2 regions of the Sporosarcina sp. QA0331 genome follow, and region 1 is predicted to be linked to the other one. Evidence: a T-box and tRNA genes for the amino acid it is inferred to sense, from the RefSeq annotation. Region 1 holds a T-box; the other holds one or more tRNA genes.

Evidence for each region. A T-box is a leader RNA that pairs with one kind of tRNA and senses whether it is charged. The one in region 1 lies ahead of argS (arginine--tRNA ligase), so its partner is inferred to be a tRNA-Arg.
Region 2: it encodes a tRNA-Arg, which carries the amino acid that the T-box ahead of argS (arginine--tRNA ligase) is inferred to sense. The anticodon was not compared.

Annotation. Positions count from the first base shown of each region.
Region 1 is NZ_CM147850.1:262,950-279,182, forward strand. Features, by position in the region: gene AC0L13_RS01415 (VOC family protein) at 1-320, shown strand, start outside; gene AC0L13_RS01420 (nuclease-related domain-containing protein) at 412-1,353, shown strand; gene AC0L13_RS01425 (winged helix-turn-helix domain-containing protein) at 1,719-2,405, shown strand; gene AC0L13_RS01430 (sensor histidine kinase) at 2,416-3,438, shown strand; gene AC0L13_RS01435 (ABC transporter ATP-binding protein) at 3,540-4,316, shown strand; gene AC0L13_RS01440 (ABC transporter permease) at 4,294-6,234, shown strand; gene AC0L13_RS01445 (hypothetical protein) at 6,321-6,617, shown strand; gene AC0L13_RS01450 (alanine/glycine:cation symporter family protein) at 6,784-8,169, shown strand; gene AC0L13_RS01455 (methyl-accepting chemotaxis protein) at 8,324-10,426, shown strand; gene argS (arginine--tRNA ligase) at 10,591-12,255, opposite strand; T-box leader at 12,303-12,518, opposite strand; gene AC0L13_RS01465 (DUF3221 domain-containing protein) at 12,616-13,767, shown strand; gene AC0L13_RS01470 (erythromycin esterase family protein) at 14,145-15,395, shown strand; gene AC0L13_RS01475 (ABC transporter permease) at 15,442-16,176, opposite strand; gene AC0L13_RS01480 (ABC transporter permease) at 16,177-16,233, opposite strand, start outside.
Region 2 is NZ_CM147850.1:1,436,427-1,452,659, forward strand. Features, by position in the region: gene AC0L13_RS06870 (helix-turn-helix domain-containing protein) at 29-241, shown strand; gene AC0L13_RS06875 (MarR family winged helix-turn-helix transcriptional regulator) at 436-876, shown strand; gene racE (glutamate racemase) at 873-1,694, shown strand; gene rph (ribonuclease PH) at 1,775-2,533, shown strand; gene AC0L13_RS06890 (XTP/dITP diphosphatase) at 2,530-3,144, shown strand; gene AC0L13_RS06895 (metallophosphoesterase) at 3,141-3,641, shown strand; tRNA gene AC0L13_RS06900 (tRNA-Arg) at 3,713-3,786, shown strand; rRNA gene AC0L13_RS06905 (16S ribosomal RNA) at 4,586-6,137, shown strand; rRNA gene AC0L13_RS06910 (23S ribosomal RNA) at 6,495-9,428, shown strand; rRNA gene rrf (5S ribosomal RNA) at 9,516-9,631, shown strand; tRNA gene AC0L13_RS06920 (tRNA-Val) at 9,866-9,941, shown strand; tRNA gene AC0L13_RS06925 (tRNA-Thr) at 9,967-10,042, shown strand; tRNA gene AC0L13_RS06930 (tRNA-Lys) at 10,049-10,124, shown strand; tRNA gene AC0L13_RS06935 (tRNA-Leu) at 10,153-10,234, shown strand; tRNA gene AC0L13_RS06940 (tRNA-Arg) at 10,291-10,367, shown strand; tRNA gene AC0L13_RS06945 (tRNA-Ala) at 10,453-10,528, shown strand; tRNA gene AC0L13_RS06950 (tRNA-Met) at 10,552-10,625, shown strand; tRNA gene AC0L13_RS06955 (tRNA-Ile) at 10,637-10,702, shown strand; tRNA gene AC0L13_RS06960 (tRNA-Ser) at 10,726-10,818, shown strand; tRNA gene AC0L13_RS06965 (tRNA-Met) at 10,878-10,952, shown strand; tRNA gene AC0L13_RS06970 (tRNA-Asp) at 10,957-11,032, shown strand; tRNA gene AC0L13_RS06975 (tRNA-Phe) at 11,119-11,194, shown strand; tRNA gene AC0L13_RS06980 (tRNA-Gly) at 11,201-11,274, shown strand; tRNA gene AC0L13_RS06985 (tRNA-Ile) at 11,276-11,352, shown strand; tRNA gene AC0L13_RS06990 (tRNA-Asn) at 11,356-11,430, shown strand; tRNA gene AC0L13_RS06995 (tRNA-Ser) at 11,440-11,530, shown strand; tRNA gene AC0L13_RS07000 (tRNA-Glu) at 11,545-11,616, shown strand; gene AC0L13_RS07005 (hypothetical protein) at 12,091-12,441, shown strand; gene AC0L13_RS07010 (ATP-binding protein) at 13,298-14,593, shown strand; gene AC0L13_RS07015 (response regulator) at 14,575-15,459, shown strand; gene AC0L13_RS07020 (cation:dicarboxylate symporter family transporter) at 15,603-16,233, shown strand, end outside.

The sequences.
Region 1 (16,233 bases):
CGAATATGAAAGAGGCGGTTGAATTTTACACCGGAGTATTAGGGTTTCAGGTGAATAAAGAGTACGGCCCGAAAATTGTAACGCTTGTCCATGGGGAGCTGCCGATCGTTTTGGAGGAAATGGAGAATGCGGGATATGATAAAGCATCTTCAGGAGTGGTGCTGACGTTGAAAAGCGATGACATCCATCAATCCCTTGCGGTGCTTAAAGAACACGAGGTGGAATTGATCATTGGGGAGCCTGCCGACTGCCCGCCAGGAAAATATATTAGTTTCCGCGATCCGTTTGGGAATGTGTGGGAGTATTTGGAGTTTGATTGAATAATTAGACTAATACGTTAAACTAGTAAATAGCGGAATAAAAAAAGAGGAGCTGATACTATTCATTCATAAAGAAAGACAAGCACCACTCTTGTTGGAAGGGCTGGAGGCAGCGATTCGGCGATTGCCAAGCCACCACGAAGCGATTCCTGCTTTGCGCTCGAAGCATGCGGCGGTACAAGCCGGATTTGGCGGAGAGCAGGAATTGGACAAAGTGTTTGAGAGCTATGCTTTTTCGATGAAGCATGGCATTTTTCACGATTTATCGTTAGCCTCTAGTACATATTTTCAAGTAGACACGCTCTTCATCACCCCATCGTATGCGGTTTTGTTTGAAGTGAAAAACATTGCGGGTGAATTGACTGTGACGGAAAATCCGCCGCAAATGATCCGCGTGCTCGAGTCAGGTAAGGTGAGCGGCTTCAAAAGCCCGATCGCCCAATTGGAAAGCAACTGTGAACTGTTTCAAGATTGGCTGTACAGCCGCAATCTATCATTGCCGGTATACGGCGCTGTCGTTCTCGCCTATGCAAAGCAACGTATCGAAGTTTTCGACACGACTATCCCTATTTTATTCCCAAGCGCGGTCCCCCCATTTATCCGCAAACTGCCAACAACCCCCCCATTGTTGGATGATGATACATTCGCCGATCTTTTATCGCAGCTCAGCAGCTCCCATCGTCAATTCATTCCTTCGCCTATTTGTGAAACTTATTCCATTCGACACAACGACATTCGGACGGGTGTGATTTGTCCGGGGTGCAAAAACTTAGGAATGATTTGGCTTAAACGGAAATGGGAATGCATGAATTGTGGATTCCGATGCAGTAAAGCACATAAGCAAGCAATCAAAGATTGGTTTTTACTATTTGGCGGTAAAATGACGAATAAAGATTGCAGGGAATTTCTTCATCTTGAAAGGCAGCAAAATGCAAATCGGCTGCTTCGGGATATGGAATTACATACCGAAGGAGCAAATCGTAATCGAACTTATATGATGTGGTCACCGTCACGTCAGAAAAAGCACACATAATCGTGTGCTTTTTTGTTGGAAATTTGCTAAGTGGTGATAAACGTAGTCTGAGTGGTGATAACACCCTTCTGAGTGGTGATAAAGTTGCTCTAAGTGGTGATAACTTCGTTCCAAGTGGTGATAAATTGAAAGTTGCATTGATATACGCTTGTCGCCTTTCCGGGGATGAGTTTTTCAGTGGCAACTGGCTAAGTGGTGATAAAAGTAGTCTGAGTGGTGATAACATCCTTCTGAGTGGTGATAACTTCGAGCTAAGTGGTGATAAAGCCGACCCAAGCGGTGGTAAACCCCCGCCCCCCAGTGATAATCTTTTCCATCTAAGCCCTGCACCTTTATAATAAGCGTAGGAAGGGAGTGCAGCGGAGATGGATATGAATATTTTCATCGTGGAGGATGATTCAGCGATTTACAATTCACTCAAAGAGCGACTTGGCCAGTGGTCGCTTCATGTGTCGGGGCCGGAGGATTTTCATGATGTGATGAAGTCTTTTATTCAAACGAAGCCTCATCTCGTCATACTTGATATTCAGCTTCCCGCGTATGACGGGTTCCATTGGTGCAGGGAGATCCGCGCAGTTTCGAAGGTGCCGATCCTCTTCTTGTCGTCGCGAGATCATCCGATGGATATGGTGATGGCGATGAATATGGGGGCGGATGATTATATGCAGAAGCCGTTCCATACGGACGTACTTCTTGCGAAGATCCAGGCGACGCTTCGGCGGACGTATGCGTATACGGCGGATGAGGCAGCGGATGTGCTTGAATGGAATGGTGCGGTGATTGATATGAAGCGCGGCATCATTCGGCTCGATGGCAATGAAGTGGAGTTGACGAAAAATGAGTTTTTCATTTTGGCGGTGCTCGTCCAGGCGAAGGATGAAATCGTATCGCGTGATGAGCTGATTCGCAAATTATGGGATGATGAGCGGTTCGTCAACGACAATACATTGACGGTCAATGTGACGCGGCTGCGCCAAAAGCTTGCGGACATCGGACTTGGTGACGCGATTCTCACAAAAAAAGGAATGGGATATATGGCGGTCAGCCTGTAGGGGGAGTTAAATGTTTATTCATTATGTAAAGGATATGAAAAGCTGGATACTCCTGTTCGCCACTTCACTTGTGTTGACAGACGTTCTCATTTGGATTGATAAAGGTCTTGCGATGAGGTTGAGTTCTCTCATTTACCTTAACATGCTTTTGATTGCCATCTTCATTTTATTCCTCATCTGGCGTTACAACAAAGAGATGCATTTCACGAAAGAACTTCTTCGTATTTCCGAAGATCCTTCTAGGGATTGGCAGGAGGGGTTGCCGGAGCCGCTTTTCACGAGGGACCAGACGACGAATGATCTGCTACGGCAAGTGGCGAATGATCATTTGAAGAAGCTGTCGGAAATGAAAGCTGTAAACCTTATGGAAAGTGATTATACCGCAGCCTGGGTGCATGAAGTGAAAGCGCCGCTCACCTCGATGAAAATGACGATTGATTCGAACCGGCAAGATGCGGCAATCCGGAAAATCGAGTCCGATTGGCTGCGAGTCCATTTGCTGATCGATCGGCAGCTTTATATTTCACGACTGCCGTCGCTCGGAACGGATTATGTATTGGAAAAGATCAAAGTGCATCAGCTCATTACACCTGAAGTTCGCGAGCTTCGGTCATGGTGCATGGAGAAAAATATTGCGGTTGAAATTGAAGGCGAGGAAATGGAAGTGCTTACGGACAGCAAATGGAGTCGCTTCATCATCCGGCAATTGCTGACGAACGCGGTGAAATATAGTCCGGACGGGGGCACCATTTGTATTACGGCAGGCGATTCGCCAGGGGGACATCCGGTTTTATCAATTAAAGACGAAGGTCCGGGAATCCCGGCTCACGATCTTCCCCGTGTTTTCGACAAAGGGTTCACCGGGGGTACGGGAAGGCTATATAATGCGGCAACGGGACTCGGTTTGTATCTTGCCCAGCAAGTATCGGGGAAAATCGGAATTTCCTTATCGGCGCACTCCGAAATAAATAAAGGAACGACGATGAACATGACGTTTTCCACGGAAAATGAGTTTGACGCAACACGAACGTGACAATAATGTCACATTGACCGACCTGTTTGTCATCTAAATCAAACGACCAGAAGAAGTACACACATTAAGATAAGGATATAGCAAACAGGGAGGGTACAATGATGGACCAACATAAAACAGTTTTACATGCTCAAAATATCCGGAAATCGTACGGAACGCGGGGCAATGTCCAGCAAGTATTGAAAGGGATCGACTTGCGAGTGATGGAAGGGGAGTTCGTCGGAATCATGGGGGCTTCAGGCGCCGGGAAAACGACGCTATTGAATGTTCTTGCGACGATCGATCGTACGACGGAAGGCTCGATCCTCATTGGAGATGCTGATATTTCGAAGATGAAAGATCGTGAACTCTCTGCATTCAGGCGAGACAAATTAGGATTCATCTTCCAAGATTATAATCTTCTCGACACATTGACGGTGAAAGAAAATATCCTCTTGCCAGTCTCGCTAGGCAAAATGAAAAAGCGAGTGGCGGAGGATCAATTCAAGTCGATTGCCGATATTTTAGGCATTAAAGAACTCGCTGACAAATATCCGCATGAAATTTCGGGCGGTCAAAAACAGAGGACTTCTGCTGCACGGGCGCTCATCAACAAGCCATCGATGGTGTTTGCGGATGAACCGACAGGCGCGCTTGATTCGAAATCAGCGTCTTCCTTGCTTGGAACGTTGGAGGATGTCAATAAACAACGTGGCGTCACGATCATGATGGTAACGCATGACCCTGTCGCGTCGAGCTATTGCAGTCGGGTTGTCTTCTTGAAAGACGGCAATATTTACTCGGAGCTGTACCGCGGCGACAAAACGAGACAAGCCTTCTTCCAGGAAATCCTGAAAGTGCAAGGTGTCCTCGGGGGTGACAGCGTTGACGCTCTTTGACCTCGTCATCCGCAGCATGCGGAAAAACATTAAGCATTACTATTTATACTTTTTCGCGCTTATTTTAAGTGTCGTCCTGTACTTCGTCTTCGCGACGTTGCAGCATGACCCTGCAGTTGTGGCGCGTTCGGGCGGCAGCATGGGTGCAGGATTCAAAGCGGCGGGCATTCTTTTGCTGGTCATCGCAGGAATTTTCGTCGTCTATGCAAATGCGATTTTCTTGAAACGAAGAAGCCGTGAAATCGGGCTGTATCAATTGATTGGCCTGACGAAAGGTTCTGTCTCACGTCTGTTGATTATCGAAAACTCTTTGCTTAGCGCCGGGGCGTTAGCCATTGGGATCGGTGTAGGAATTCTCGTGTCACGCGTATTTTTATTGTTGTTAATGAAGCTAATCGGCTTTGATGGATTTATCGAAGTGGAGTTTTCGACGGCGGCAGTCATCCAGACGGTGATTGTATTCCTTGGAATCATCATTCTCACATCGATTCAAATGATCGTCGCAGTCTACCGCAACACATTGCTTGGATTATTCAATGCGGATAAGAAGGGCGAGCATCCGAAAAAGCCGAAAGCATTCAGATCAGCCTTTCTTGCCATTTTAGGAATGGCACTTATCGCCTTCGGATATTGGCTGTCCGGTAATATGATGAATGCTTTGCTTTTCATTAACATGATCGTGGTTTTGGCTACGACAATTTTAGGAACTTATCTTGTCTTCCGCGTGACGATCAGCTGGTTATTTTACCAGATCCGGAAACGGAAACAAGGCCATCTCGGGTTGAATAACAGTTTGTCGATTGCGCCGATCATGCATCGGATGAAGGGCAACGCGAATTCACTGACGATCATTACAGTCTTATCTGCGATGACATTGACGATGTTGGCGGGTGCGTATTCGCTTTATTATTCGACGGATAAAGAACTGCGTCTTGTATATCCTTTTGATTTTTCTTTTGATGATTTTTGGTATGAAGACGGTCAAGAAGCGTCCGCAAAATTTGTCGGCGAACTGGATAAGCAAAATATAACGTATACGTATTCAACGATAGAAACCTTGCAAGTGGAAGGCGAATTTGAAGATGGCAGTGCGCCAGAAATGATATCCACATCGTTTGGAGCAAATATTATAAGCGACAAACAATTGCAGCAAGCAGGTGCGGATATTGAAATCCCCGATTCCGATGCCGCGTACCTTTATGATGCAGGCATCTACTGGCTATTGAAATCAATTGAAGTCCCATTCAATGTTGATTTATCGAATGGTGAAATAGAATCTAAAATGAAAGTTGTGAAAGTGAGCGAAGGAAATGCATTAAATTCTTCATCGGCGACACAACTTGTTGTGAAAGATGCGTTCTATCAAGAATTAAAAGATCAATTTGTGAATGATGAAAACGGCTGGCGCATATCAAACACCTATGCTATCAATGTGCCGGATCGAGATCAGCTTATTGAGGCATCTGCCATCTTTAAGCGTATCAATGAGGAAAATGATCAGCATGGATTTGATTACTATTCGCAATATGTTCGGTCAATGGAAAACAATGGACTGCTCATTTTTATCTCTGGCTTCTTAGGCCTTGTGTTCCTCATTTCGACAGGCAGCATTTTGTACTTCAAGCAAATGACGGAGGCGGAACAGGAAAGAAGCAGCTATGCAACATTGCGCCAATTGGGCTTCACTGTGCAAGATATTATGCGAGGCATCATTCGTAAGCAAGTGTTCGTCTTCGGCTTGCCGTTGTTGATTGGTTTGCTGCACTCCATTTTCGCGATAAAAGCAGCATCGTTCATGTTTATGTCTGATATTACATTGCCCGCCTCATTCGCAATGGGCATCTATGCGTTGATTTATCTCGTCTTCGCCTTCCTAACGGTTGGATATTACCGGAAAACGGTGAAGGCCGCACTTTGATTGATCCACATAGCGAGTCGCCTTAGGGTGGCTCGCTTTTGTGTTAAGTTTGAATTTGTCTAGGCAAGGAGATTTGTTATGGGAATATGCTGAGTGGTGATAATGCTGTTCTGAGTGGTGATAAACTACGCCTAAGTGGTGATAATGTCCGCTTGAGTGGTGATAAACAGCTTGCAAGTGGTGATAACTATTTTTCAACTTGGAATTGTAGTCAAACGGTGGTTAATTCATGCGAATCGGTGGTATGCCCGAGCAACGGTAGTAAACTCATCCGCATCGGTGGTAACGCTCCGAAAGTCGGCCGCACCCAACAATTCCCATACGAGATTCGATGCTTTTTCCCCAAATATGGATTGAAAAATGCAGATTCGGTGATAAAATAATCAAGTTGATAAAAAAATGAAGCGATTACATTTACAGTTGACAGCTTCTAGACCGTCTGAGTCCACGTTGGCTCAGCGGTTTTTCAATTTTCCAAACGTGAGTTTTTTTAGCGTGACAGGGTAAAGATAGCAAGAGATTTACTATGATAAAGAGGGAGTGAACAGTGTGGGAGTATTAGAGTGGCTCGTCGGACCGGCGAATGATTTTATTTGGACATACATACTGATCGGGCTTTTATTGCTCATCGGTCTTTACTTTACGATTCGGACGAAATTTGTCCAGTTTCGTTTGTTTGGGGAGATGTTCAGACTTATTTTTGAGAAAAAAGAAGGCGACCATGGCGTTTCGGCGTTCCAGGCGTTTACAATCAGTGCAGCTTCACGAGTGGGTACGGGGAACGTAACCGGGGTTGCGCTTGCAATTGGAATTGGCGGACCGGGTGCTGTCTTCTGGATGTGGGTCATTGCTGTTATCGGCATGGCGACGGCGTTCATTGAAAGCGCGCTTGCACAAGTATATAAAGTGCGTGATGGCAACACATTCCGCGGGGGGCCGGCGTATTACATGGAGAAGGCGCTAGGCCTTCGGAAACTTGGAATCGTTTTCGCGATTTTATTGACATTGTGCTTCGGTTTTATCTTCAACTCAGTTCAATCGAACACGATCAGCCAGTCGTTCCACGATGTATTCAATCTTCCATATTGGGTTGTTGGACTAGTTCTCGTCGTGCTGACTGGGATAATCATTTTCGGCGGCGTACAGCGGATTGTCAAAGTGACGCAGTCAATCGTCCCGATCATGGCGGTATTTTATTTGCTTATAGCGCTTTACGTTGTTGCCATTAATATTACGGAAGTTCCTGCAATGATTGCCCTCATTTTTGAGCATGCTTTCGGCATTAAGGAAATGGCTGGCGGCGGTATTGGTGCTGCCATGATGCAAGGGATTAGACGTGGTTTATTCTCAAACGAGGCTGGTATGGGGAGTGTGCCGAACGCTGCAGCGACGGCGACTGCTACACATCCGGCGAAACAAGGGCTTGTTCAAAGTCTTGGTGTATTTTTCGATACGATCATCATTTGTTCTGCGACGGCTTTCATCATTATCCTTGCTGGGCTATATGATAAAGGGGAAGAGAGCGGCATTTTGCTGACACAAAGTTCGATGGCTGTTCACGTTGGTTCTTGGGCACCTTATTTTGTCGCAATCGCAATCTTGTTCTTCGCGTTCAGCTCGATTGTCGGAAATTACTATTACGGTGAAACAAATATTGAATTCATTAACGCGCATAAGTCTTGGATGACGCTTTACCGCATTTTGGTTCTCGTCATGGTCATGTTCGGAGCGATGGCAAAAGTGGATATCGTCTGGAGCATGGCGGACTTATTCATGGGCTTAATGGCGATTATAAATCTCCTCGTCATCCTTGCTCTTGGAAAAGTTGCTTTCCGCGTTTTGGATGATTATACGAAGCAGCGGAAACAAGGGAAGAACCCCGTGTTTAAAGCGGATTCTAGTTTGAAAGGTGCCGACTGTTGGAGGGAAGAATAAAACTTATCAATAAAAAGGATGGTTTCGCTAGAATTGGCGAATCATTCTTTTTTTATTATGTTTTTTGAAATGCGGAACTTTACGACTGTTCTTTATTTGTATGTATTGGTCTGCTATAATTCTATTACTATAGTACTAATGGAGGTATTTGGGGTTGAAGAAACAGAAAAGCATCGCTTGGAAGTTATCCAGATTAATTATTGGGTTATTTTTACTGCTGTTTATTACCTATACATTAATAACAAGTACCATTTTACATGGGAAAACCGTTACAGAAGCTGAAAAGAATGCAATTGAAAGCACTCGGTCCAATGCTCAAGCGATCAGTGCCAGGTTTGGCAAAACAGACGAGATGCTGCATACTACAAAGCGTATTTTTGAGACGTTGCATTCGCAAGGTAATCTTACAACTGAGGAGATTCTCAGTGTAATGGAAAGGAATTTGAAAGATAATGCGGACGCAATCGGCATGGCTGCTGTGTTCGAAAGTGGTTCGATTCCGCTAGATGATCATGTGAATAAAAATGTAGTTGATTCATCCAAAAAATTTATCCCTTATTTATATAAGGAAGGCGACAGTATTGACTTGAGAGGACTGGTTGGGTACGACGTTGCTGGAGATGGGGATTGGTATTCCATCCCTAAAAGCGAAAAGCGTGCTGTCCTGACAGAACCGCATGAATATGATGCAGGCGACAAAACGGTGTTAATGACGACCATGGCTGTGCCGCTTATGACTGAATCGGGTCAGCTTATAGGAGTATTGGCAGCAGACTTAACCATTGACTTCCTGAATGATTTGGTGACATCGATTCAACCTGACGGCGGGTATGCCTCTATCATAACTGAGACTGGCAACTTGACGGCGAACAGCTTGAAAGAAGAAATGATTGGAACGAATATGAAAGACTCAATTGATTGGAACAACATGAAGGCGCAGTTGGATCGTGGAGAGATTGGAACTTTATACGTGGATTCTCAGAGTTTAAATGAGAAGTCATTTAATACATTCGCGCCAATTATGCTTGATAACATAGATGATGTCTGGTCTGTGCAAACTGTGTTGCCGCAATCTAACATCCTATCGACTTTCAACTCTATTTTACTCGTCACGGTAATTGCCGCAATTGTCATGGTAATGATAATGGCGGGAGTGACTGCGTGGTTCATCTTTAAACAATTAAAGCCGCTTTCCTACTTGCAAAGGTCAATCGAAACGGCTGCAACTGGCGACATTACACAATACGTAGACGATAAATATATCCATAACGACGAAATCGGTGCTGTCGCGAGCGCTTATAATAATATGCTGCGTCAGACAAACGAAGCAATTGGCGCGGTACGTTCTTCGTCCAATGAGCTAAGTGATTCTACAGCTCAAGTTCACCATGCTTTTGAAGAGATTGTAGCATCCAGCGACGAAGTGTCATTGGCGACGAATGAAATTGCGACAGGAGCTTCAAATCAATCCGAAGATACCGAAGAGACTAGCAATCGTATGGCTGAGTTGGCAGAGCAAATTAATGCACTTTCCACGCTTGCAGACGGGATGCTTCTGCTATCCAAGCAGACTGTTGAATCAACAGATAAAGGTATGGTGGAAGTCGGTAAACTGCGGGAGCATAATGTTTCTGCAAATGAAATGAACACGAAAGTCCAACAGCAAATGGACGCGCTTTCGAATAAAATTACTGCAATCAACAATGTGATTGCTTCTATCCAAGATATCACTGCACAAACTAATCTCCTTGCATTAAACGCTAGCATCGAAGCGGCTCGTGCCGGAGAACATGGCAAAGGATTTGCTGTCGTTGCAGAGGAAGTGCGCAAACTTGCTGAACAGTCAAGAAAAGAAACAGAAGTCATTCAACAAACAGTTCACGAGATCATCGAAGAAACACGACAAACGGTGTCGGTCATTGACTCGAATCTTCAAATGATGGAAGGGCAAAATGAATCTGTGACAAGCACTGAATCGTCCTTCAAACAGAACGCGGAACTGACGGAGCAGATGAGTCAATCCATCTTGGAATTGACAGCCGAATTGGCTGAAATGCTTACGCATAAAGATCAAGTCATTTTGTCTATCCAAAGTGTTTCGGCCGTTTCAGAGGAGACGGCTGCCTCCGCAGAACAAGTCAGCGCTTCGTCGATTGCCCAGCAAGCAGAATTGGAGCGCGTTGCGGAATCGACAACTCGCATGAAGAACATCGCTTCTGAGTTACAGGGAATAGTAGAGAAATTCAAGTTGGCATAAGAAAAAGCAATCGTCCGCCAGAATGGTGGAACGATTGCTTTTTCGTCTAGCTGCGGGCGCTAGATGCTCGGGTCATAAGTCAGCTCCACTGCACGGCAAAGTGCGCCGTTTCGTGGATCCGCCTTATGCCTGTCGCATCTGATCAAACCCCTCCGCTTTTGAATTTACATCTCTTCAGGCGCTTTCATGCCAAGTAGGCGCAAGGATTCCTTCAATACGATAACGACACATTGTGTTAGCGTAGTCCGATACGCCTTGTTTGCAGAGTCGGACAGCACTTGCACATTGCCGTAAAACGAGTTGAATGCTTGAGCGAGGTCGACTGCATACTTTGCAATGACAGAAGGGTCCAGCTCATCGTTTGCTCGCTTAACCGTTTGCGGGAATTGACTAAGCAACTTGACGACATCCCATTCGTGATCGTTCACTTCGTCAATCGCGAACGAGTTGGATACACCCGCTTTGCGCAAGATAGAGTTCGCCCGCGCATGTGCATATTGGACGTATGGCCCAGTTTCGCCTTCTGTCTGAAGCATCGTTTCAAGGTCGAATTCGATGTCATGCTTCCGATGCTGCTTCAAGTCACTGAAGAGGATGGCGCCGACACCGACTGCTTCTGCCACTTCAGCTTTATTGACCAGTGCAGGATTCTTCTTCTCGATATTTTTTTGTGCGAGTTCGATCGCATCATTCAATACTTCCTCAAGCAAGACGATCTTTCCTTTACGTGTCGACATTTTCTTGCCGCCTTGTAAGATGAGTCCGAATGGTACGTGCGTGATATCGTTTGCCCAGTCATGCCCCATTTTGCTAAGTACTTTTTTGATTTGCGTGAAGTGAAGGCTTTGTTCATTCCCGACGACGTAAATGGATTTGACGAAATCATATTTGTTCTTTCGATCAATGGCAGCAGCTAAATCACGTGTTGCGTATAACGTTGCTCCATCTGATTTTTTAATTAAACACGGTGGCATGCCTTCTTCAAGTTCGACAACCATGGCGCCGTCGGATTCAACCAATAAACCTTTATCCTCAAGTTCTTCGACGACAGGTTCCATTTTGTCATTATAATACGCTTCGCCATTATAAGAATCGAAGGAGACGCCAAGCAGATCATAAATCCGCTGGAATTCATTCAATGACTCGGTTTTGAACCACTCCCAAAGGGCAAGTGCGTCGGCATCGCCGTCCTCCAATGCTTTAAAAGCAGCACGTCCTTCATCGTTCAAGGAAGGGTCCGCCTCCGCTTCTTCGTGAAAACGGATGTACAGCTTCAGCAATGTCTTGATTGGCTCTTTACGGACATCCGCTTCGTTGCCCCATTTCCGGTATGCGGTAAGCAGCTTCCCGAATTGCGTGCCCCAATCACCGATGTAATTGATTTTCACCGGTTGGTAGCCATTTTTTTCTAGCAATAAAGCGATGGAATTTCCGATGACCGTAGAGCGGAGGTGGCCCATGGAAAACGGCTTTGCGATGTTTGGTGACGATAGGTCGATCGTCACGACACCACCATTGCCTTCATTGGATGAACCGTAAGCTGCGGATTTGTCTAAAACTATATGCAGAAGATCGTCAGTAATCGCATTGCGGTTCAGGAAAATATTCACGTACCCATTGACAGCTTCCACTTTTCGAATAGATGGATGTGTTATTGAACTTGCGATTTCATCCGCTATGGCGACGGGTGATTTCCGTAAAATTTTTGCGAACGGAAAACAAGGCAAGGCAAAATCGCCTAACTTTGAATTTGCTGGCCGCTCTAGCATATGCTCCTCCAACTGGATTGGGCTGACTGTCTGTAAAGCTTGCAAAATATCCTTTTTCATATACACGAACCCCTTTTTAGGAAAAATAAAAAGCCTTCAATCTCAATAAATGAGACGAAAGCTTGTTCCGCGGTACCACTCAAATTGCCCCTATAAGTTTGGATAGAGGCCCCTTTCTCCTAACGGCGAGACACCGGCTTCTCCTACTTCATTCAGAAAAGCATCTCTGAAGTGCGCTTCACGAATCCACTCCGCCAGGCTTCCACCAACCCCGGCTCGCTACAGAAGTGATGACCCATTACTCTCTTCATCATCGATATTGTAGTTGAATGTATCAAATCGCTGGCCGGGTGTCAATGGGTAATTGTCGTAACTTTAACGCGATTCATCCGTCTAACTTCATAAGTGGGAGGTTTTGAAATGAAAAAAATCTTATTAACTCTTATTGGTGCTGCTTTATTGTTAGGAGGATGTGGAACGGGTGAGTCGCCTCAAAATACTGCGGCCAAACATAGTGGATGGAAGACGTTGAAAACAGTGAGTGGGCGAGAAATCATTGCCGAACTGAATCAAACCGCCCAAGAGACGCCGAAGCGGGACAAATCGGCCACTTTGGAAACGCCGGGTCCAGAGTATGAGAAGCCTTCTAAGGAGTTGGCTGAGGATATGGCGGTCCAAAGAATTGAGGGGCCAGCTGCAATCCAGGCGGTGGAAAAAGTGTATGGCGAAGGCGGTATTCATGATGTAGGGGTCATCTTTATCGAAAACCAGACGAGAGGCGCCGAGCAATCCGGCGTGTGGATCGGGCTAAAGGAGCCGGATGAACGCGTTCAACAATTACTGGATCTACTGCAGCCGAAAGTGGATGCGGGAGAAATCCTAGCGGAACCGATCTATATTTTCCGCAGCCTTCATACGGAAAAGGAACTTTACGAATTACAGGACGAAGTTGCTAAAGCAATGAAAGGGATAGAATCGGAACGGGGATCATTCGGCCTGTACGTCGATGTCATCACGGGCGAGATTGAAATCTCCCATGATTATCTAAAACCTGAGCAGCAAAAGAAGCTGCGGGAGCTATTCGCCGGCCATACGATCAATTTTACGCAAGATGGAAGGATGGTAGCGGAGCCGGGGGAATCAACCATCATTGAACCTGAACAAACGTACACGGATACACCGGTGACAGAAGGAGGATTCATATTGGCCGCCGATGAAGGGAGAATTTTTGTGGCAGGAGGAACTGAAAGCGCAGTGTTTTACAAATTCGCGGAAGCCGACAAGTTGAAAGTCGGCAAGCGTGTGAAAGTGGAAGCATCCGGGCCGATTTTGGAATCTTATCCTGGACAGGGAAGTGCGAAGTTTGTGGAGGTCATGCCGGACTACAAGCCGGTGAATGCCAAACTTTCCGAGTCGCAGGCCGTCGCGAAGGCATTGGACATAGCGGGTGAAAGATTATCCAATGGTTTCGTGTTGATTGATGAAGTTTCTTTTGACGAGAATGAAAAGAAGTGGGTATTCAAGCTTCTGCCGGATGATGGGGAAGGGACGCTGGAAGTTGTGGATCAATAAGAGTAGAGCAGCCGTCACTTGTGGACGGTTGTTTTTATGGGGAATAAACGGTGATAAACCCCGGCTGAGTGGTGATAACGATCGTCCGAGTGGTGATAAACGCTGTCTAAGAGGTGATAACATCCCCCTAAGTGGTGATAAAGTACGTCTGAGTGGTGATAACCGTTTTCCGCTATAGGACTTGACCAGAAATTCATTCCGAATAATGCCAAATTACAGCCACACGATGACTAATTTGCTTCAGTAGGTGGCAAACACGTCCGAATCGGTGGTAACCATTTTTCGTGTTGAAATTCGCGTTAAAATAGACCCGATCCATCGCTCCCGGTTTCCAACCGCTGCCCATGGGTATGCTATCAACAGAGGAGGGGATTGATTTGTCGAAAAGACTAATGTCTGTCATACAAGAGCAGGCCCTACCGTTAAATGACCAGGCAATTGACACAATGTTAAAAGCAATCGGCGATGCCAAAATTGTCATGCTCGGGGAAGCGACGCATGGAACTTCGGAATTTTATAAGGTTCGTGCGCAAATCTCAAAGCGCCTCATCGAGGAAAAAGGCTTCACAATCATTGCTGTAGAAGGCGATTGGCCGTCTGCTCAGGCGGTGAACCGCTATGTGAAAGGGTTTGATGAAGAAGGAAAAACTGCTCAGCAAGTGTTAATGGAATCCTTTCACCGCTGGCCGACGTGGATGTGGGCGAACGAAGAAGTAGCGGAGCTTGTTGAGTGGTTAAAAAATGACAATGATTCGAAAGTGGCCAAAGAAAAAACGGGCTTTTACGGAATCGATATGTACAGCTTGTATGAATCGATCGATGAAGTGCTTCGCTTTCTTCAGGAAAATCCTCGTTTCAATGCTGACCTTGATCTCGCGAGAAAAGCTTTTTCCTGTTTCGAACCATATAACCGGATGCCGGAGCACTATGCATTATCGGCTGCACATTTCACGGACGAGTGCATTCGCGAAGTGACGAACTTGCTCACGACGATCCGCAGTCACGAAGATCTTTATTCGAATGAACATGAACAGGATTTAAATGTGACGATGAATGCCCTCGTCGCAAAAAACGCTGAGTCCTATTACCGGGCGATGATGCAGGACGACGCCATCTCCTGGAATATTCGCGACATGCATATGGTCGAGGCGGTCAGTGAGATTTTGAACTATCATGGCGCTGATGCAAAAATCATCATTTGGGAGCATAACACCCATGTCGGTGATGCGTCGGAAACATCGATGGCCGACCATAAAATGATCAATGTCGGGCAGCTCATCCGCGAGAAATACGGTAGGGAGGATACGTTTGCGATCGGTTTCGGCACATACGAAGGAACGGTCATTGCCGGTGAAAGCTGGGGCGAGCCGCTCCACCGAATGACTGTCCCGCCGGCTAAATTCAACTCATGGGAAGGGCAGATGCATGCGGCGAGAGCGGAGGATCAAGTCATTTTATTCACAGAAGAAAACCGGCATTTATTCAATGAATGGATCGGGCACCGTGCGATAGGGGTCGTCTATAATCCGGAGCTTGAAACATACGGGAATTATGTACCGTCAAGAGTCGGCAGCCGGTATGACGGGTTTGTATTTGTGAATCGGACGGAAGCATTGAAGCCGTTATAAAACAGGCGCATGCGAAGTAGTTTGCATGCGCCTATTACACCTTCCGTCAAATTTCTTTTCTCGTAAAATACATAAACCCTGAGCAGAAAAACAGCAATAGACTTCCTAAAACGACAAAGAACAGCGTATCAATCGAAACATGCAATGCACCGAAACTGTCGGCAGAATCTGGCATCATCATTAAAAAAGGCTGCGCCCAAGGATAGTAAGGGCCAAAACGTTCCGAATTAATGATAAGAATATTTGGGATCGTGAATATTACATTAATGGCCAAGGGTGCTGCGAAGCTCGACCAGGAAACGGACGCGAATAATTGAAGTGCGATAAGTGGCAGACATGCAATCCAACCCCCAACGACACTCGGAAGAATCTCACCCCAAGGAATCTCCGTCGAAAATCCTTTCATCCACCCGACACATAGCAAGCCAGCGACAAATAAGAGCTGTGTAACTGCAATTAAAATGCTGACAATAAGGAATTTGACAATATACACATTCCTTCTTGAAACGGGCAATGACAGTAATTGCTTCCAGCCTCCGCCGATATGTTCATATCTGCAAATGAAGCTTGAAAATACGCCTGTTAATAAAGGCAGAAATAAAATGGAATGGGCAATCGTCATAACGCCTAGCGTTGGAATCCATTGGGCTTCCGTTATTTCACTAATAAAGGTCGCCTCCCCAAACCCGATTAGCGTGGAAAGAAGGGGGCTAACAAAGATGAGCAGCCAGATTGTGGATTTCCGAAGCTTTAAAAATTCGGATTGTAAGTACTTCCCCATTTATTTCACTTCCCTTCGTGAAAAATCTATAATGCTTATTAAATAAATAATGAATCC
Region 2 (16,233 bases), 1.2 Mb from region 1:
TAGGAGGGGGCGCGTCTTGACAGGAGAAATGAAAAACCGTTCTTTGCTAACAGCAAGGGAGCGAGAAATCTTTCATCTATTAGTAGATGATCATACGACGAAAGAAATCGCAGGACGGCTCGGCATTAGCGAAAAAACCGTCCGGAATCATATTTCGAATACCATTCAGAAATTGGGAGTATCCGGAAGGGCACAAGCGATTGTCGAATTGTTGCGATTAGGGGAACTGAAACTGAATTAAGCAAATCTATTGTCGTTCCTTGAATAGCTGACTCGTTATGAACCGTCATATACATGTATATGCTCAGTTCCCTGAAAAAACATGATATACTTATTATCCTTTTTAAAACTGTTGCGTTCTATGATAAAAAAGGTGACAATAAGTAGACAGTATTCGTTTTCAGGGAGCTGGTATATGTGACGGAAGATAACGCAATGAGTCTTGACGGTGCCGAGAACATTGCTCGGATGGAAAAGGAACTTCGATATATATCTGGGATCATTAAGCAACAAGGTCGAAAAATATTAAGCAATTATACGATTACACCTCCACAGTTCATTGCTTTGCAATGGTTGTTCGAGCATGGGGACATGACGATTGGAGATTTGTCGAATAAGATGTATTTAGCGTTCAGCACGACGACAGATCTTGTCGATCGCATGGAAAACAACAATCTTGTGAAGAGGGTGCGTGATGAACAGGATCGCCGCGTCGTACGCATCCACTTACTAGGTGAAGGTGAACGTATTATCGAAGAAGTAATCGACAAACGTCGGAAATATTTGAATGCAGTTCTCGAGGATTTTTCAGAGGTAGAAATAAACGAGTTTTCCCGATTGTTGACTAAACTGCACAAAGAGATGATCAAGGATTGAAGATCCCGAATAATGCACCAATCGGAGTCATTGATTCCGGTGTCGGCGGATTGACCGTCGTAAAAGAAATTCTACATTTTTTACCGAATGAAACAATTATTTATATAGGCGATGATGCGCGTTGTCCATACGGGCCACGTTCAGTTGAAGAAGTAAAGGAATTTACGATGGAAATGGGTTCTGCTCTTGCCAAAATGGGTATCAAAATGCTGGTTGTCGCATGCAATACGGCTACAGCGGTGGCTCTGGATATGTTACGTGAACGGTTCCCTTTCCCCGTCTTAGGTGTAATCGAACCAGGTGCTAGGGCAGCTGCGCTTGTATCATCAAACAGAAAAATCGTTGTATTAGGTACAGTAGGCACAGTCAAAAGTAAGGCATATGAGAACGCCATTTCTGCAATTTCAGCAGATGCGGATGTTATTCCGCTTGCCTGTCCCGAGTTTGTTCCTCTTGTTGAAAGTGGGGCATACAAGCAAACGGACATTCAACCAATTATAAAAAGGACATTAGAGCCGATTGCACATTTGGAGTTCGATACGGCCATTTTAGGCTGTACGCATTACCCACTTTTGCATGACCAAATTCAAGAACAATTGCCGTTTGGCGTGAAAATTGTATCATCGGCGTATGAGACGGTGCGGGATGTGGAGAATATCTTAACTGGATTAAGCATGGCTAACATCTCCGGTGAAAGGAAAGAGCCGATATTTTATACGACTGGACAATTGGAAGGATTCGAATCGATTGCGATCGATTGGCTCGGTATTGAAAATCCTGATGTCAGACATATTGTTCTGCAGAACCCTGAAGCTTAAATTAGGCTTCAGGGTTTTGCTATAGCGAAAATGAATATGGTAAGATGGAGGACGAATTTGATTTGTGGAGGGTATCCAATATGAGGCATGATGGAAGAACTGCAGATATGGGAAGGCCAGTATCGATTGAGACGGATTATTTGATCCATCCGGAAGGCTCGGTTTTAATTTCTGTAGGGAATACGAAGGTGATTTGCACAGCATCCATTGAGGACAGAGTTCCACCGTTTTTAAGAGGAAGTGGACAAGGTTGGGTGACCGCAGAGTACTCCATGCTCCCTCGTGCTACCGGTCAGCGGACTCAACGGGAATCCTCACGCGGAAAAGTAGGCGGAAGGACGATGGAAATTCAGCGCTTGATCGGACGCGCGATGCGTGCTGTAATCGATCTTGGAGCGCTTGGAGAACGGACGATATGGATTGACTGTGATGTGATCCAAGCAGATGGTGGGACAAGGACAGCATCCATTACCGGTGCGTTTGTTGCCATGAGCATCGCTGTCTCTAAATTAGCGAAGGAGAAGGGCTTAAGCCAATTCCCAATTAAAGACTATTTAGCTGCTATCAGTGTAGGGAAGACGGAAGAAAGCGTCTTGATTTTAGATCTTGATTATCCTGAGGACTCGGCAGCGGCTGTTGATATGAATGTCGTAATGACAGGCGCAGGAGAATTTGTCGAATTACAAGGGACTGGTGAAGAAGCGACATTCACAAGGCAGGAAATGAATGATCTCGTCGAACTCGCGGAATTAGGTATTCAACGATTGATCGGCATCCAAAGGAGTGCATTAGGAGAAATCGGCACGCTTATTGGCGGAAAGGGCGGCGAAGAACAATGAAGAAAATATTAATTGCGACAAATAATAAAGGGAAAGCGAAAGATTTCGAAACACTTTTCGGTCCATTCGGTTTCGAAGTGCAAACATTGAATGATCTTGATCAAGACATTGATGTTGAGGAGACTGGCGTTACATTTGAGGAAAACGCGATCTTAAAGGCTGAAACGGTTTCGAAGTTATTAGGCATTATGGTCATCGCAGATGATAGTGGATTGGAAATCGATAGACTGCAAGGGGCTCCGGGTGTCTATTCTGCGCGTTACGCAGGCGAGCCGAAGAATGACGATGCCAATATCGACAAAGTGCTGTCCGAGCTTCAAGGAGTTCCAGAGGAAGAGCGCACGGCTCGTTTCCGTTGTGTGCTTGCTGTTGCAGGTCCGAGTGTGGAAACTGTAACATTTTCGGGAAGCTGTGAAGGATTGATTCTTGAGGAGAGAAGAGGAACGAACGGTTTCGGTTATGACCCGATATTTTATTCTCCTGAGAAGGGACAGGCGATGGCTGAATTGTCTCCGGAGGAAAAAGGATTGATCTCACATCGGGGTGCAGCCCTTCGACAGTTGAAGGAGCGTTTGCCGCAGCTGCTAGATTCGTTAGGGGAGAAGCAATGAAAATCATCGTCTTGAGCGATTCGCACGGCGATAAGGAAACGGTGAAGGCCGTTTCCGCATTGCAGGCGGATGCTATTTTTCATTGCGGAGATAGTGAACTATCATCGGATGATCCAATTTTGCAAAATCTACATATCGTAAAAGGAAACTGTGACAGAGATCGACGTTTTCCGGATTCGATTGTAGTTGAAGTCGGTGACAAGAAAATTTGGATGGTCCATGGGCATGAGCATGATTGCAAACGGACGATGCTGCCTTTATATTATGAAGCTCAGGAAATAGGCGCAGATATTGTTCTTTTTGGTCATTCGCATTCGTATGGTGCTGAGCTGAGTGAAGGAATATTATTTGTTAATCCGGGAAGCACATTGCTCCCAAGAGCAGGTAAACAGCCGACTTTTGCTGAGGTGGAATGGAACGATGGATACAGAATTTCCTTCAAAAACATGGATATGGAAACAGTAATTACAGTTGAAATGAAAAATATCGCAAATTAGCGTTGACTTTTCCAATGAGCATGCCTATAATAAAACTTGTCGTTAGGCAATCAGTAGTTGCCAAACAACATGTCTCAGTAGCTCAGTTGGATAGAGCAACAGCCTTCTAAGCTGTGGGTCGGGGGTTCGAATCCCTCCTGGGACGTATCAAGGTTCAGATAGATTAAGTCTGAACCGAAAGCACTTCATACCCTTTAATGACAGGGTGTGAAGTGCTTTTTTCTTTTTTAGCATACGTTAGAAGAGGGAAGAAAAAAGTTTCTAAAGCGAAGCAACTTTTCTGGAACAACTTTTACAAGCATCTTCAGAGAGAAATGATCAATTGCAAAAATAGAATTTCAAATAGAAAGTAGTGGTGGATGAGTAACTTCAGAGAGGTGATACTGGGATTTCAGCAACTTAATGAAAGTGATTCCTATGAGTGTCTGCATAGGGTCCCTAGAACTTTGCAAAACATTTTTTGAAATAAATGTTGCAATCGATAGAATTAAAGTGTATATTATTAAACGTCGCATTTTCCAAAGAGCGAAAACGATGCCTAATTATCTATTGATACTAAGATAGAAGATCTTGCGTTTCTGAGATAAGAAGGAAAGAAATTAAATGAAAAAAGTTATTGACGCTAAGAGAATAACTTGATACAATATAAAAGTTGCCGAGAAAAATCGCGACAACGAAATGAACCTTGAAAACTGAACAGCAAAACGTCAACAAATAAAGTCTCATAGCCGACCCTGTCGGTGAAGAGACAAAACGAATCTTCGGATTCAAAATTGACATCTTAAATGATGCCAGCAAGAAACTCGAGCTATTCAAGTTTCTCTTCCGGCTGGGGAGACGTAGTGCAGTGCTAGGAGATGAGTGAGAGAGGGAAGGAGCGTACATCAGTACGTGACTGATCGAACGAAATCGACAACGCAATGCGTTGCGTATCGCCGGCCGGTATTATGGAGAGTTTGATCCTGGCTCAGGACGAACGCTGGCGGCGTGCCTAATACATGCAAGTCGAGCGGATTGAAGGGAGCTTGCTCCCTGATATTAGCGGCGGACGGGTGAGTAACACGTGGGCAACCTGCCCTGCAGATGGGGATAACTCCGGGAAACCGGGGCTAATACCGAATAATCGGTTCTTCCGCATGGAAGAACTCTGAAAGACGGTTTCGGCTGTCACTGCAGGATGGGCCCGCGGCGCATTAGCTAGTTGGTGGGGTAACGGCCTACCAAGGCGACGATGCGTAGCCGACCTGAGAGGGTGATCGGCCACACTGGGACTGAGACACGGCCCAGACTCCTACGGGAGGCAGCAGTAGGGAATCTTCCACAATGGACGAAAGTCTGATGGAGCAACGCCGCGTGAGCGAAGAAGGTTTTCGGATCGTAAAGCTCTGTTGCGAGGGAAGAACAAGTACGGGAGTAACTGCCCGTACCTTGACGGTACCTCGTCAGAAAGCCACGGCTAACTACGTGCCAGCAGCCGCGGTAATACGTAGGTGGCAAGCGTTGTCCGGAATTATTGGGCGTAAAGCGCGCGCAGGCGGTCCTTTAAGTCTGATGTGAAAGCCCACGGCTCAACCGTGGAGGGTCATTGGAAACTGGAGGACTTGAGTACAGAAGAGGAAAGCGGAATTCCACGTGTAGCGGTGAAATGCGTAGAGATGTGGAGGAACACCAGTGGCGAAGGCGGCTTTCTGGTCTGTAACTGACGCTGAGGCGCGAAAGCGTGGGGAGCAAACAGGATTAGATACCCTGGTAGTCCACGCCGTAAACGATGAGTGCTAAGTGTTAGGGGGTTTCCGCCCCTTAGTGCTGCAGCTAACGCATTAAGCACTCCGCCTGGGGAGTACGGCCGCAAGGCTGAAACTCAAAGGAATTGACGGGGACCCGCACAAGCGGTGGAGCATGTGGTTTAATTCGAAGCAACGCGAAGAACCTTACCAGGTCTTGACATCCCGCTGACCGGTGTAGAGATACGCCTTTCCCTTCGGGGACAGCGGTGACAGGTGGTGCATGGTTGTCGTCAGCTCGTGTCGTGAGATGTTGGGTTAAGTCCCGCAACGAGCGCAACCCTTGATCTTAGTTGCCAGCATTCAGTTGGGCACTCTAAGGTGACTGCCGGTGACAAACCGGAGGAAGGTGGGGATGACGTCAAATCATCATGCCCCTTATGACCTGGGCTACACACGTGCTACAATGGACGGTACAAAGGGCTGCGAACCCGCGAGGGGGAGCCAATCCCATAAAACCGTTCCCAGTTCGGATTGCAGGCTGCAACTCGCCTGCATGAAGCCGGAATCGCTAGTAATCGTGGATCAGCATGCCACGGTGAATACGTTCCCGGGTCTTGTACACACCGCCCGTCACACCACGAGAGTTTGTAACACCCGAAGTCGGTGGGGTAACCCTTACGGGAGCCAGCCGCCGAAGGTGGGACAGATGATTGGGGTGAAGTCGTAACAAGGTAGCCGTATCGGAAGGTGCGGCTGGATCACCTCCTTTCTAAGGATAATTACGGAATATGAACCTCCGGTTCATACGTTGACGTTTTGCGTTCAGTTTTGAAGGTTCATCTTCTGATGACCTTTCAAAACCTTGTTCTTTGAAAACTGGATAAAACGACATTGAAGCAACAAAACATCAAGTAATCAACCGAGTCGATCACTTTTGTGATTGAACAATACTTTTTTAACGAGTAGATTGTGTGCTTATCGCTAAGTACCACTACTCACCCGAGGATTGCGAGAAGCGAGCAGGACGAGGAAGCGACCGAACAAGGACCGGAGCGTGCTTACGCACGTGAGGACCGGAGTGAAGGAGCTGACAAAGTAATGCGAAGCTTATCGAAATCCGTATAAAGGTTAAGTTAGAAAGGGCGCACGGCGGATGCCTTGGCACTAGGAGCCTATGAAGGACGGCACTAACACCGATATGCTTCGGGGAGCTGTAAGTAAGCTGTGATCCGAAGATTTCCGAATGGGGAAACCCACTGCCCGTAATGGGGCAGTACGTTCACGTGAATACATAGCGTGAACGAGGCACACCCGGAGAACTGAAACATCTAAGTACCCGGAGGAAGAGAAAGAAACATCGATTCCCTTAGTAGCGGCGAGCGAAACGGGAAGAGCCCAAACCAGGAAGCTTGCTTCCTGGGGTTGTAGGACACTCTATACGGAGTTACAAAGGGACGGATTAGACGAAGCGGCCTGGAAAGGTCCGCCATAGCGGGTAAAAGCCCCGTAGTCGAAAGTTCGTCCTCTCCAGAGTGGATCCTGAGTACGGCGGAACACGTGAAATTCCGTCGGAATCCGGGAGGACCATCTCCCAAGGCTAAATACTCCCTAGTGACCGATAGTGAACCAGTACCGTGAGGGAAAGGTGAAAAGCACCCCGGAAGGGGAGTGAAAGAGAACCTGAAACCGTGTGCCTACAAGTTGTCAGAGCCCGTTAATGGGTGATGGCGTGCCTTTTGTAGAATGAACCGGCGAGTTACGATTCCATGCAAGGTTAAGCAGCGAATGCGGAGCCGCAGCGAAAGCGAGTCTGAATAGGGCGAATGAGTATGGGGTCGTAGACCCGAAACCAGGTGATCTACCCATGTCCAGGGTGAAGGTAAGGTAACACTTACTGGAGGCCCGAACCCACGTACGTTGAAAAGTGCGGGGATGAGGTGTGGGTAGCGGTGAAATTCCAATCGAACCTGGAGATAGCTGGTTCTCTCCGAAATAGCTTTAGGGCTAGCCTCAAACGAAAGAATCTCGGAGGTAGAGCACTGTTTGGACTAGGGGCCCATCCCGGGTTACCGAATTCAGACAAACTCCGAATGCCGATGATTTATGTTTGGGAGTCAGACTGCGGGTGATAAGATCCGTAGTCGAGAGGGAAACAGCCCAGACCGCCAGTTAAGGTCCCCAAGTATCCGTTGAGTGGAAAAGGATGTGGCGCTGCCCAGACAACCAGGATGTTGGCTTAGAAGCAGCCACCATTTAAAGAGTGCGTAATAGCTCACTGGTCGAGTGGCGCTGCGCCGAAAATGTACCGGGGCTAAACGGATCACCGAAACTGCGGATTGACACCTATGGTGTCAGTGGTAGGAGAGCGTTCCAAGGGCGTCGAAGCCAGATCGTAAGGACTGGTGGAGCGCTTGGAAGTGAGAATGCCGGTATGAGTAGCGAAAGAAGGGTGAGAATCCCTTCCACCGAATGCCTAAGGTTTCCTGAGGAAGGCTCGTCCGCTCAGGGTTAGTCGGGACCTAAGTCGAGGCCGAAAGGCGTAGACGATGGATAACAGGTTGATATTCCTGTACCACCTCCCCGCCGTTATCAGCAATGGGGGGACGCAGAAGGATAGGGTGAGCGCGCTGTTGGTCATGCGCGTCCAAGCAGTGAGGTGTGGAACGAGGCAAATCCCGTTCCTATAACATTGAGCTGTGATGGCAAGGGGAATTGTCCCCGGAGTCCCTGATTTCACACTGCCAAGAAAAGCCTCTAGCGAGGCGGGAGGTGCCCGTACCGCAAACCGACACAGGTAGGCGAGGAGAGAATCCTAAGGTGATCGAGAGAACTCTCGTTAAGGAACTCGGCAAAATGACCCCGTAACTTCGGGAGAAGGGGTGCTCTGGTAGGGTGTTAAAGCCCGAGAGAGCCGCAGTGAATAGGCCCAGGCGACTGTTTAGCAAAAACACAGGTCTCTGCAAAACCGTAAGGTGACGTATAGGGGCTGACGCCTGCCCGGTGCTGGAAGGTTAAGAGGAGAGGTCAGCGCAAGCGAAGCTTCGAATTGAAGCCCCAGTAAACGGCGGCCGTAACTATAACGGTCCTAAGGTAGCGAAATTCCTTGTCGGGTAAGTTCCGACCCGCACGAAAGGCGTAACGATCTGGGCACTGTCTCAACGAGAGACTCGGTGAAATTATAATATGCGTGAAGATGCGCATTACCCGCGACAGGACGGAAAGACCCCGTGGAGCTTTACTGTAGCCTGATATTGAATTCCGGTGCAGCCTGTACAGGATAGGTAGGAGCCTTGGAATCCGGAGCGCCAGCTTCGGAGGAGGCAATGGTGGGATACTACCCTGGCTGTATTGGACTTCTAACCCTTGCCCGTGATCCGGGCAGGAGACAGTGTCAGGTGGGCAGTTTGACTGGGGCGGTCGCCTCCTAAAGTGTAACGGAGGCGCCCAAAGGTTCCCTCAGAATGGTTGGACATCATTCGTAGAGTGCAAAGGCATAAGGGAGCTTGACTGCGAGACCTACAAGTCGAGCAGGGTCGAAAGACGGGCTTAGTGATCCGGTGGTTCCGCATGGAAGGGCCATCGCTCAACGGATAAAAGCTACCCCGGGGATAACAGGCTTATCTCCCCCAAGAGTCCACATCGACGGGGAGGTTTGGCACCTCGATGTCGGCTCATCGCATCCTGGGGCTGTAGTCGGTCCCAAGGGTTGGGCTGTTCGCCCATTAAAGCGGTACGCGAGCTGGGTTCAGAACGTCGTGAGACAGTTCGGTCCCTATCCGTCGCGGGCGCAGGAAATTTGAGAGGAGCTGTCCTTAGTACGAGAGGACCGGGATGGACACACCGCTGGTGTACCAGTTGTCTTGCCAAAGGCATCGCTGGGTAGCTATGTGTGGACGGGATAAATGCTGAAAGCATCTAAGCATGAAGCCCCCCTCAAGATGAGATTTCCCATTACATTTGTAAGTAAGATCCCTCAAAGAAGATGAGGTGGATAGGTCCGGGGTGGAAGCGTGGCGACACGTGCAGCTGACGGATACTAATCGATCGAGGACTTAACCTTATCAGTTAAGAAGTACGGTTGAACTTGAGTTCAGCAACAATGTTGGTTTTATCCGGTTTTGAACGAACAAGCATCGTTCATACATAGTCTGGTGACGAAGGCGAAGAGGTCACACCCGTTCCCATACCGAACACGGAAGTTAAGCTCTTCAGCGCCGATGGTAGTAGGGGGCTTCCCCCTGTGAGAGTAGGACGTCGCCGGGCTAACCAATTCATTACATAAGCTAGTCGAAGACGAATAGGACTGTACAAGTGTACTTAACTGAACGTGCGAAGATGATGCAGTGATGAGAAGCTTATTGCGACTCTCCGTTTAAAGTGGGAGAAGCAAGCAGGTCGCGGAAGCGATTGAAGGAAAGAGGGAGCGTACTTCAGTACGTGACCGAGTGAGTGAATGAAGCTGACAAAGAGATGCGCAGCTTATCACACTTTAAACATGGAGGATTAGCTCAGCTGGGAGAGCACCTGCCTTACAAGCAGGGGGTCGGCGGTTCGAACCCGTCATCCTCCACCATATCGTTTTAATTTACGTATTATGTGCCTGTGTAGCTCAATTGGTAGAGCAACTGACTTGTAATCAGTAGGTTGAGGGTTCAAGTCCTTTCGCCGGCACCACATTTTGAGCCATTAGCTCAGTCGGTAGAGCATCTGACTTTTAATCAGAGGGTCGCAGGTTCGAATCCTGCATGGCTCACCATTTTTACTGTTTGACTTTTATATGATATGCGGGTGTGGTGGAACTGGCAGACACGCTAGACTTAGGATCTAGTGCCGTAAGGCGTGGGGGTTCGACTCCCTTCACCCGCACTCTCAATGCAGTACGATTTATTTCTAATTCTCGGAATCAGTTATTACGTTATATAGCGCCCGTAGCTCAATTGGATAGAGCGTCTGACTACGGATCAGAAGGTTATGGGTTCGACTCCTGTCGGGCGCGCCATTTACATTATTTCGAGAAGTAGCTCAGCTTGGTAGGGACCAAGGGGGCGCAGGTTCGAATAAATCCTGAATCCCAATCAATTCATGGGGCCTTAGCTCAGCTGGGAGAGCGCCTGCCTTGCACGCAGGAGGTCAGCGGTTCGATCCCGCTAGGCTCCACCAATAAACGCTTATATCAAGATTCTGGCGGCGTAGCTCAGCTGGCTAGAGCGTACGGTTCATACCCGTAAGGTCGGGGGTTCGATCCCCTCTGCCGCCATCTTATAGTGCTTTTAGCTCGGTTGGTAGAGCAGTCGGCCTATAACCGTCTAATCACAGGTTCAAATCTTGTGAAATTCATCAGTATCTATATTTTTCACGGAGGAATACCCAAGCCTGGCTGAAGGGATCGGTCTTGAAAACCGACAGGGGTGTTAAAGCCCGCGGGGGTTCGAATCCCTCTTCCTCCGCCATTATTTTAAAACAAACATACAATTTACGTAAGATTTATAGTTCCTACAACTAACATTATCGCGGGGTGGAGCAGTGGCAGCTCGTCGGGCTCATAACCCGAAGGTCGCAGGTTCAAATCCTGCCCCCGCAACCAAAATGGTCCCGTGGTGTAGCGGTTAACATGCCTGCCTGTCACGCAGGAGATCGCCGGTTCGATCCCGGTCGGGACCGCCATTTATTTCATTACATAGTATTTACGATTTGATGATTGCGGATTTCTAAGTAACTCTATAGAAATTATCAGCTTTCTATGTCAATGTGGCTCAGTAGCTCAGTCGGTAGAGCAAAGGACTGAAAATCCTTGTGTCGGCGGTTCGATTCCGTCCTGAGCCACCATTCCTTGCGGGTGTAGTTTAGTGGTAAAACCTCAGCCTTCCAAGCTGATGATGAGGGTTCGATTCCCTTCACCCGCTCCATGGGCCTATAGCTCAGCTGGTTAGAGCGCACGCCTGATAAGCGTGAGGTCGGTGGTTCGAGTCCACTTAGGCCCACCATATTCCGCAGTAGCTCAGTGGTAGAGCAATCGGCTGTTAACCGATCGGTCGTAGGTTCGAGTCCTACCTGCGGAGCCAATTTTATACGGGGAAGTACTCAAGAGGCTCAAGAGGCGCCCCTGCTAAGGGCGTAGGTCGCGAAAGCGGTGCGAGGGTTCGAATCCCTCCTTCTCCGCCATAAGTTCATCAGTTGGCCCCTTGGTCAAGCGGTTAAGACACCGCCCTTTCACGGCGGTAACACGGGTTCGAATCCCGTAGGGGTCATACAATAAAAAATATCCTATCAAGTTATTCATAAACTTGATAGGATATTTTTTTTTCCATCCAAGCCTGTCTAAAATAACAGGATTTTTGAACTAGCTATCCTGTACATGAATTCATATCAGCAAGTCGTTCCATAGTGCCGTTGGTGTTCAGGCAAGTCCTAACAAGATCAAATGAGGAAGTCGGATTTTGCTTTGTGCTTCCACCACTATTAAATAAAGGTATACGGAATGAAAAGTGTAAGGAATTTCTGACTGATAGGTTATAATTCTATTGATTAAATGAAGGGCATAGTTTTTCATGTGGCTACAAGACAATCACACACTATTATCAGTACTATACTATTTGCTAAACAGTCCTATTCAATTAGATTCCTATTGGTCACTCAGAATAGCTGAAGGGATTAGTAATAATAGATAATACGGGAGAGTGGTTGTCATTACAGTAACGAAACATCCGAATGATTCAAGATAAATGAAGTTGAGGCGAATTAGTGGCTATGGAGCAGCCTTAGCAGTTACGCCATATTTACTAATTAAAATCATTTGGACTTTTGGTCTGTTCCTGCCGACTGAGCAAATGGGTGAACCGAGTTGGCGAATAATTAACGATGTCACTGCAGTTCTTGCAGCAAATGGTATAGCGTTGGCAATAGCGTTTTGCAGGCCATTGGGTGAGAGGCTTCCTGCGTGGATTGTAGCTTTGCCTATATGGATGGTGTACAGGATTGCTCGTGCCGATGCTGTTATTAGCACAATTCTTGGTCCAGCGGCAATTATTAAGGATCAAGAGGCTGGTGCCGCAGATATCTGGATATTTGAGTAGGTATTTGATTATATTCCTTTTTTGGTATAGGAATCTTTCTTCCAATCGCCTTGGCAGGTTACGTAAAGGCAAGATGGCCTGAAGCTCTTGGCGGCAAAATTTACTACCGAGAGCAGCCTGGAAACACTCTTTAATTACAGAAAACTTTGGCTGTAATCGTAGCTTTCGGTTGTATTCTCCTTGGAGTCGTCAAATTGTACGGGGCTGCTGGCGGTACGATTGGCATAGATCCTACCTATATTGATGCATGATCGTGATTTATGGTGGCATCTGCTATCGTTGAGTGTAGTGTATGGTCTCTTGAGGCGCTTATGGCATACTAGTTTTGACATACCGCCGTGGATCCAAGCGGTTCCTACTTCCGATGATGTAACCTGGATTTCATCGGAAATGCTCATTACAAATGACCTCTCTTCCGCTTTAACCGCTACTCGGCTCGATGCTTTACCTTCCCTAGAATATCCCGTAGTACTGGTGCGCTTGACCCGGACAGGCATCGTTTGGGTGTGATAATGGGAATGCTTCTTCTTCTGATATTGCATGATCGCCGTCTAGCGATACGTGGTAATTTAGATGATATTGGTAAACTTGTATATCGAATCTAACAACAATTAGAAGATAAAAGTGGCCGTAAACGTTGGTATTAAGCTTTTACGGCCACCTTTTTTTTTGTAGAAGTGTTCGAGAGAAGAGGCAACTACTATAGAATCTCTATACTTTCTAAATAAATAATGGAATCAAGGATAGTCACAGTTGTATCGCTTTTTCTTTTTAACATAGTACGTTAAAAAACGATTAATTATTTGTCGTGCTATAATTTCTCTAGAAGATTAATTTTAATCACAGGAGATATTGTATGTTACCTAAGCATGTAACCCAAAAAGATTATAAAATAGATGCGGCGGCTTTATTATTGACTGCTTTGCTGACAGCGGCCGCAGGGGAGTTAAAACTTATTCCGTTCTACGGAGAGACATTCCGTTTCAGTTTAGGCACGATTACTTTTTTTCTGCTTCTCCTCATACGACCTGCAGGCTCTTTACTGTTGACAGGTCTAGTTACAGGCTTGACTGTCGTTGTCTTCCGAGTCAGCTTTGATATGACGGCGACGCCTGCGACTTTCTTGGAAAGCTTCCGAAATCATTTGCCTGTCTTGTTGTATTATATTGTCTTTACGTTAGGCTTCCATATCGTTCGTCTTGACAACTACCGGTCGGCACCGCTTTTGTTAGGGGCATTTGCGGTACTGTTTGAGTTTATAGGCAACGGTGTAGAAAATGTCATGCGCATATGGTTGCTGAACCGTGAAGCCCTCATGTGGAAAGATTGGGTGTTGCTAGGCGGCGTGGCCACACTTCGTAGTTTTTTTGTCGTAGGATTATATAGTTCTTTCATGTTGTCTGAGCAAAAAAAGCGCATGAAGGAAATGCTTGGAATTGGTTCGAATTTGTATGCGGAGTCGCTTTATTTACAGAAGTCGATGAATCATATTGAGCAAGTGACAGCTGCAAGCCATGATTTGTATCGGAAATTAAAACAAAACGAATTGCATGACTTAAGTGTGCAGGCACTTGCCATTGCACAAGAAATCCATGAAGTGAAAAAAGACTCTCAACGCATACTGTCAGGATTGTCTGCAATTACGAAAGAAACGAGTACGGAGCGCTTTTTATTATCCGATCTGTTTGATATCGTTATCACATCGAATCGTAGATATAGCGACTTATTGAAACGCAAGGTCGATTTCCGTTTAAAGATGATGGTTGATTTTGAAACGAATCAGCATATCCCGCTTTTGGCGTTATTGAATAACTTGACAGCCAATGCCGTTGAGTCGATCGCTACCACGGGTATTGTTGCCTTTCAAGTGACTGAGGAAGCGGATAATCTATGGATTAAGATCCAGGACACAGGTAAAGGCATTCGAAAAGAGGATATCCCTATTCTATTTGAACCGGGGTACACGACGAAGTTTAATGAACAAGGAGTGGCGGCAACAGGCATCGGCCTTTCCCACGTTAAACAAATCATTCAAATGCTGCGGGGGGAAATCCAGATTGAAACACCAGAAGAAGGAACGATCTTTCAAATTCGGATCCCTTCTCATATTATTCGAAAGGAAGGTGATGAAACGTGCGTTATTTCATCGTAGATGATGATTTAGCATGCCGGCGGATGCTGGAGCAAATTATTAATGAAGAAGGGCTTGGTTATGTGGCTGGCGATGCAGAAACTGGGTTGAAAGCAATTACGCCCGTTCTTTCTACACAACCGGACGTCGTATTGATCGACTTCCTCATGCCTGCACTTGATGGGATTGAAACGATGGAGCAATTGAGAAATCAAGGTTTCCAAGGGCAATTCATCATGATTTCTCAAATTGAAAATAAGGAAATGGTCGGCGAAGCATATGAAAAAGGTGTAGAGTTCTTTATTCATAAGCCGATTAATCGTGTGGAAGTGCGCAGTATTTTAATGAAGACGAAGGAGAACTATCAACTTCAAAAATCGTTGCAAACGATTCGTGACTCGCTCGCGAATATCGGCGCACCTTTAGAACAACCAAAACGAAAAAGTGTTAATGATATCGTTCGATCCATTTTGAATGATATGGGAATTATCGGTGAAACGGGAAGCGATGACATCGTGGCGATTATGGAGATTCTAATGAACCGCCAAGATCGGATAGCGCTATTGCCCCATTTAAAAGATTTGTATGAGTCGGTTGCTCGAGGAATGCAAAATGTCGATGTTGCGAAAGAAAGTAAAGCGATTGAACAGCGGATTCGACGAACAATCGTCGCAGCAGTCAACAACTTAGCATCAATGGGAGTTGTCGATTATACATCGCCTCAATTCGAATATTATGCACCACGCTATTTTGACTTCCAGGACATACGCCTCCGCATGAAGCAAATCGAAGAAGATCTTCCAACACCCGCCCGCGTGAAAATCAATATTAAGAAGTTCCTGCAAGTGCTTTATATTGAAACGGAAGAAATGTATACGAAGCTTTAACAGTATGACCGATTTTTATGAACATTCGACAGTCGGAAAAAATGTTTCTATGATTTGTCGGATTTTGTAGGATTCAGTAAGACCTCCTTACACTAATGAAAGTGAAGAAAACGCTTTCAATGGCAAAAGAGGGAGGCAACTAGATGAAAAAGAAATTTAGAATTCCATTAGCTTATCAAATACTTATCGGATTAATAGCAGGGATTATCGTTGGGGCAATCTTTTATGGCCACCCCGGAATAGAAACGTATTTACAGCCGCTAGGTACAATCTTTATTAATATGATTAAAATGATTGTTGTGCCAATCATCGTCTCGACGTTGATCGTTGGGGTTGCAGGTACTGGCGATTTGAAACAATTAGGCAAACTTGGCGGAAAGACAATGATCTATTTCCAAGTTGTTTCATTAGTCGCGATTATCGTTGGTTTATCTGCAGCAAATATTTTCAAACCAGGTGAAGGCATTGATATGTCGACATTGGCAAAAGGCGATATTGACTCATATGTCCAAACGACTGAAAGTGTCCAAAACGAAGGATTTATGGATGTCCTAGTCGGCATCGTTCCAAGCAACATTATTCAGTCGATGGCATCGGCTGATATGCTTGCAGTTATCTTTTTCTCCGTATTATTCGGATTAGGAGTCGCTTCCATTGGGGAACGTGGAAAGCCTGTACTTGCCTTTTTCCAAGGTACTGCAGATGCGATGTTCTGGGTAACAAACCTGATTATGAAATTTGCTCCGATCGGTGTATTTGGTTTGATCGGTGTAA